Regions from separate parts of the Mesorhizobium sp. 113-1-2 genome, predicted to be linked through region 3. Evidence: predicted binding sites of a transcription regulator. Region 3 holds the regulator's gene; each other region holds the start of a gene.

Region 1 (2,203 bases), 700 kb from region 3:
TGGCCAGCGAAGCCGTTTTCCGCCGTCAGCGGCCCCTGGCCGAAGACGATCGGCAGCCAGTCGACCGTGCCGTCCTCGGCGAATTTGGCGACATGCAGCGTGCCGTCGTCGAGCAGGTCCTTGTTGGCGGCATGGTCGTTGGCGTTGAAGGCGCCCTTGGTGACGAATTTGTAGACATAGTCGAAGCGCTCGTCGTCGCCGAGATAGAAGACGACGCGGCCGTCCTTGGCGACGATCGACTCGGCGCCCTCATGCTTGAAGCGGCCCATGGCGGTGCGCTTCCTCGGCGTCGAGGTCGGGTCGTTGACGTCGACCTCGACGACCCAGCCGAAGCGATTGGGCTCGTTCGGCTCCTTGGCGAGGTTGAAGCGGTCGTAATGCGCGCCCCATTCATAGGCGCCTTCCGGAATGCCGAGCCGCTTGTAGTTGGCGGCTTCCTTGTGGCCTTCCGGCAGTTCGCCGGAGAAATAGCCGTGAATGTTCTCCTCGGCCATCACATAGGTGCCCCACGGCGTGACGCCGCCGGCGCAATTGTTGAAAGTGCCGAACACCTTAGTGCCGGACGGGTCGGCATTGGTCTTGACGCGGTCATGGCCGGCGACCGGACCGGAGAGCGCCATTTCGGTGGTGGAGGTGATGCGGCGGTTGAGCTTGCCGTCACGCACCACGTGCCATTTGCCGCCCTCCTTGCGGATCTCGACGATGGTGCCGCCATGCGCCGCCATCTCGACATCGACCTGCTCCTTCGAGAGCGGGGCGACCTCGGCCTTCTTCTTCCCGTCCTTCTCGACGATCGAAACGATGCCGGGGAACATCAGATGCGGGTTGGTGTATTCGTGGTTGACGACCAAAAGGCCATGCTCGGCCGAGCCGTCGATCGGGATATAGCCGACATAGTCATTGTTGTAGCCGAACTGTTTCGCCTGGGCCTGCGCCGACTGCTTCGTCGGGTCGAACTCCGGTGAATCGGCAAACAGCGGATCGCCCCAGCGCAACAGCACGTCGGCGTCATAGCCCGGCGCGACGTGGTGCTTGTCGTCGATGCCGGCCTCGAGCTCGTCGAATTTGAAGGCGGAGCCTTCCGCGGCGCGGGCATCGTCCGCGGCGATCATGGCCAGCGGGCTGACGGTGGCGGCGATCGCCGAGACGGCGAGTGACCCCTTCAGGAAACCCCGGCGCGAGAACCGCGCGGCGATGATATCGCCCATGGTGCGGTTGTCGGTGGGGTTGATGGCCGGTCCTTCGTTTTCCTCGAGCAGGCTGGTGCGGAATCGGGCGTCGGGGGAGCGATGTTCGGTCATGAGGGCCTCTGGCTTGGAGTGGCTGGGGCTTGTTGCCTGTTCGACCCCTTACGTCAGGCCGATCACATTTTCGTGACATCATACAAGCACCAATGCCCCGGGCAGGCGACTTGTCACGCACGACATCGGACTTTGGTCCAATCTTGCGCTTGCAAAGGTCCTGGCGGACAAACGCAACGGTCGGAGGTCGCTTCCGGTCACTACATCTTTCGGCGATGTTGCGGTTGCAACGTTGGGGTGGGCGCGCCGGCTCAATCGACGGAGATCAGGATGCACGGATCGATCACGGCCCGGTGTCGCCGGCTGACGCTCGTTTCGGCGGCTGCCCTGGCGCTGACCATCGTTCCCTATCGAATTTCCCTGCACGGATCCGCCCCCGGAATCGACGCCGCGTCAGCACAGGCCGCCAATGGTGGTAATGGCGGCGGCAGCGGTGGTGGTAATGGCGGCGGCGGCAACGGTGGTGGTAACGGCGGCGGTAACGGCGGCGGCAACAGTGGCGGCAATGGCGGCGGCAACAGTGGCGGCAACAGCGGCGGCAACAGTGGCGGCAACAGCGGCGGCAACAGTGGCGGCAACAGCGGCGGCGGCAACAACGGCAACGGTGGCGGCAATTCCGGAACAGAAGGCAGCGGTGACAACTCGGGGTCGGGCAAGGGTCAGACCGACAAAGGCGCCACCCATGTCAACGCAACGACCGGCGACAAGGTCGAGGTGAGCGGCAACCAAATAACGGTCACGCATCCCGACGGCATAACGGAAAAGATCGAGAACGGCCGTTTCAGTATGAAGGATGCGCTGGGGCGCACGATCATCGACCGCCAGGCCACGCTGGCCGACGTCAGCCGTCTCAAGGCCTTGTGAGGCTGGTCAACAGGCAACGACCAGCTTCACAAATCACC
Region 2 (2,203 bases), 3.9 Mb from region 3:
GAACCATTCCACAGTTTCACGCCAGCGCACGCGGCCGGTTATCTGCTCGACCAAGCGCCGCGCGATCTCGTCGGGATCGCCGGTCGGGGTCACGGTGACGTTGGACAGCACGGGCACCGCCGGTGCATGCTTCGCCACACCGGCGAGAGCCTCGCGCATGACGTTCGCCGCCGGCGCCATCAGCGCCGAATGGAAGGGCGCCGAGACCTGCAGCATCAGCGCCCGCTTGGCGCCCTTTTCGGTGCACAGTTTCGCCGCAAGTTCGACCGCGGCCTTGGCGCCGGAGATGACCAGCTGGCCGCCGCCATTGTCGTTGGCGATCTGGCAGACCTTGCCAGCCCCTTGCGCGGCCTCGGTGCAAGCGGCTTCGACATCCGCCTGCTCCAGTCCGATGATCGCCGCCATGGCGCCCTCGCCGGCCGGCACCGCCGCCTGCATGGCGTTGCCGCGGATGCGCAGCAGCCGGGCGGCATCGGCAACGGAAACAAAACCGGCGGCGGCTAGGGCTGAATATTCGCCCAGCGAATGGCCGGCGACATAGGCGACCTTGTCCTTCAGCGAAAAACCGCGCGCTTCCAGCGCCCTGACCGCCGCCAGCGACACCGCCATCAGCGCCGGCTGCGCGTTGGCCGTCAGCGTCAAGGTTTCTTCCGGACCTTCCCAGATCAACTTCGACAGGTTTTCGCCGAGCGCGTCGTCGACTTCCTGGAAGACCCTGCGCGCCTCGGGAAAGGCGTCGGCGAGATCCTTGCCCATGCCGACAGCCTGGCTGCCTTGTCCCGGAAAGGTGAATGCGACGGCCATGCGAGGGCTCCCGAAGACTGGTTTTACTTGCCTGATAACACGAATTTTCCCTGCCTGTGGCGCAAGGCAGGCCGCCAAGTCAAGCCCGGTTCAACCCGGTGCCAGCTTCGAGCCGTGCGCCGAGTGCCTGTTCCAAAAGGCTTTTTGGCGATCACTCCTGATGAAAACCGCTCACGAATCGTTTGCTGGCTCTTCTTATTTCCGCCACAGGCGCTAGCTTTGCGTGACAATTATATGACAATCGCATGACTTGGGTTGTCGCCGGGTGGGAAGTTAAAGTGGCAAAGAGTTCGAAACGCGCCAGCAAAGCTGCGCCGCAATTCCTGGAAGACGATCCGTCCACCGGCTATCTGCCGGGCCGGAGATGGCCGGTCGTCCGCTATGGGCTGATCAGCCTGGCGATCTCGGCCATCCTGGTGTTTGCCATTGAATTGATCGTGCGCGGTGACGTTGCCGGCACCGTTTCCTTCTTCCTGCAGCCGCTCAAGCCGGGCTGGACGACCATCGTCGTCTTTGCGCTTATCCTCATCGGTCTCGATGCCGTGCTCGGACGCAGCCATCAAAGCCTGATGATCGTCGCACCCTTGACCTTGTCACTGGCTTTTGTCGGCCACCAGAAATCGCATTATCTCGGCGATCCGCTCTACCCGACGGATTTCCTCTACTCCCGCCAGATCGTCGCCCTGCTGCCGCTGCTGGTGCGTGACCGGCCGATGACCGCGCTCGCCATGGTCATCGGCATCGTCGCCGGCCTGTCGCTGCTCGTCTATGGCTGGCGGCTGTGGCGCCGCAGGGTTCCCGCACTCAGCCACAAGGGCCGCCTTGCCCGTCTGACGCTGGCGGTGCCGCTGCTCGCCTTCTTCGTCTCGATCATGGACTACGCCACCTTCTCCTGGACCAGGGACCGGCTGCAGATCATCCCGATCATGTGGGACCAGAAGGAAAACTACGCCTCCAACGGCTTTGCGCTCGCCTTCGCGCTCAACGTGCCGATGGCGCATGTCTCGGCACCGCCCGGCTACTCCGACAAGGCGATCGCGGCGATCGACCGGCCGCAGATTGCCGCTTCAGTGCCCGAAGAAAAGCCCGACATCATCGTCGTCATGAGCGAGTCCTTCTGGGATCCGACCAAGCTGCCCGGCGTCACCATCACGCCGGATCCCATTCCCACCGTGCGGGCGTTGCGTTCCGGTTCGATGTTCTCGCCTGAATTCGGTGGCATGACCGCAAACATCGAATTCGAGGCGCTGACCGGTTTTTCCAACGCCTTCCTGCCCGCCGGCAGCATTCCCTACCAGCAATATGTGCGTACGCCGACGCCTTCGATGGCGACCTTCCTGAAGAGCGAGGGTTATCAGGCGCGCGCCATCCATCCAGGCACCAACTGGTTCTGGAACCG
Region 3 (2,203 bases):
GCTGAAGGGCGAGCTGTTCACCGGCACCCATTCCTCGGGCGGCGAGTTCGGTCACATGATCCATCGGCCCGGCGGCGCGCTCTGCCGCTGCGGACGCCGCGGCTGCGTCGAGGCCTATGCCGGCAACTACGCCATCTGGCGCAACGCCAGGCAGCTTGGCGAGGACACCGAGCCGGTCGCCGACGTCAGCGACGCACAGATGCGGGCACTCGCCGCCACCGCACGGGAAAGAGACGGGCCTGAGCGAGAAGCCTATCGCAAGGCCGGCGAGGCATTGGGCTATGGCCTCGGCAGCCTGTTCGCGCTGATCGATCCCGCGCCCGTCGCCATGGTCGGCGTCAGCGCCGCCGCCTTCGACCTGATCGAGCCGGCATTGCGCGAGGCGATCGCGCAGACCGCCGGCGGCCAGCACTCGAAATCGATTTCCTTCGACACCGAACCGAACGAACTGCCGCTAATCCGCGAAGGTTGCGCCATGCGCGCGCTGACCTTCGTCGACCAGGAGATTTTCGCGCCGGGCGTGCAGGCGAAATCAGGCCTTGCCGTAAAGAAAAACGTAGCCTGAATCAGGTTACGCTCAATCCTCGCGGATCGCGTAGCCCGCCCCGCGAATGGTGCGGATAACGTCCGGCATGCGGCCATTGTTGACCGCCTTGCGCAGGCGGCCGACATGCACGTCGACGGTGCGCTCGTCGATGTAGATCGTCTCGCCCCAGACATTGTCGAGCAGCTGGCTGCGCGAGAACACGCGGCCGGGATGGCGCATCATGAATTCGAGCAGGCGGAACTCGGTCGGCCCAAGCCGTATCTCGCTCTTCTTGCGATAGACCCGGTGCGATTCGCGGTCGAGCACGATGTCGCCGACCTTGAGCACGCTGGACAGCACTTCCGGCTTGGCGCGGCGCAGCAGCGCCTTGACTCTTGCCATGAATTCCGGCGTCGAAAACGGCTTGACCAGATAGTCGTCGGCGCCGGTGGAAAGTCCACGTACACGGTCGCTTTCTTCGCCCCGCGCGGTCAGCATGATGATCGGCAGCCGCTCGGTCTCGGGCCGCATTCGCAGGCGCCGGCAGAGTTCAATGCCGGACACCGCAGGCACCATCCAGTCGAGCACCAGAAGGTCGGGCACGTTCTCCTGCAGCCGGATTTCGGCTTCGTCGCCGCGCGGCACCACCTCGACCTGGTAGCCTTCGGATTCCAGATTGTAGCGGAGCAGCACCCCAAGCGGCTCCTCATCCTCCACCACCATGATGCGTGGCGCGATCATCGACTGGTTACCCCTGCGCTCAGGCCGCCGGCGCTGACATCGCCGTCTCGTCCTGTTTTGGACGATTGGCGGGCAGCTGCGTGCCGGTCAGGACATAGTACGCATTCTCGGCGATGTTGGTCACGTGGTCACCGATGCGTTCGAGATTCTTGGCGCAGAACAACAGATGCGTGCAGGCCGTGATGTTGCGCGGGTCCTCCATCATATAGGTCAGCAGTTCACGGAAGACGGAGGTGTATTTGACGTCGATACGTTCGTCGTCGGCGCGCAACTTCGCCAGTGCGGCGGCATCGCGCGCCGCATACTCCTCGATCACGCCCTGCACCTGGATCAGCACCAGCTGCGCCATGGCGTCGATGGAATGCGACAGGTCGCGCGGTGTGGCGCTGAGGCCGACGGTGCCGACGCGCTTGGCGATGTTCTTGGCAAGGTCGCCGATGCGTTCGAGGTCGCCGGCCATGCGGATCGAGCCGACGACATGACGCAGATCGTCGGCCATCGGTTGGCGCTTGGCGATCAGCGTGATGGCACGGTCGTCGAGTTCGCGCTGGCGCGCGTCCATGATCGCGTCGTCGGAGACCACGCGCTGGGCCAGCGCATTGTCGGAATTCAGCAGTGCCTTGGTGGCGCCGCCGACCATCGAGCCGGCGAGGTCGCCCATGTCGCTGATCAGCCTGCTGATCTGTCCGAGATCCTCGTCGAAGGCTGCGACTGTGTGTTCGGCCATGATCCTGGTCCTCGTATGCGTGCGATCAGCCGAAGCGGCCGGTGATGTAGTCTTGCGTGCGCTTCTCGCGAGGCGACGTGAAGATCTTCTCGGTTTTGTCGAACTCGACCAGTTCGCCCAGATACATGAAGGCGGTCTGCTTCGACACGCGCGCCGCCTGCTGCATGTTGTGGGTGACGATGACGATCGTGTAGTCGGCTTGCAACTCG

What was found. Region 3 encodes PhoB, which activates phosphate uptake and scavenging genes when phosphate is short. Its sites were predicted from a motif close to TGTCATNNANCTGTCAT; they were not measured.
Region 1: the regulator PhoB is predicted to act here: its motif matches at 1,363-1,379, upstream of JN279_RS04265 (PhoX family protein).
Region 2: the regulator PhoB is predicted to act here: its motif matches at 1,028-1,044, upstream of JN279_RS27485 (LTA synthase family protein).

Annotation. Positions count from the first base shown of each region.
Region 1 is NZ_AP023242.1:905,842-908,044, reverse strand. It holds gene JN279_RS04265 (PhoX family protein) at 1-1,301, opposite strand, end outside; gene JN279_RS04260 (hypothetical protein) at 1,572-2,165, shown strand.
Region 2 is NZ_AP023242.1:5,614,544-5,616,746, forward strand. It holds gene fabD (ACP S-malonyltransferase) at 1-804, opposite strand, end outside; gene JN279_RS27485 (LTA synthase family protein) at 1,050-2,203, shown strand, end outside.
Region 3 is NZ_AP023242.1:1,603,280-1,605,482, reverse strand. It holds gene JN279_RS07735 (ROK family protein) at 1-565, shown strand, start outside; gene phoB (phosphate regulon transcriptional regulator PhoB) at 578-1,267, opposite strand; gene phoU (phosphate signaling complex protein PhoU) at 1,287-1,994, opposite strand; gene pstB (phosphate ABC transporter ATP-binding protein PstB) at 2,020-2,203, opposite strand, start outside.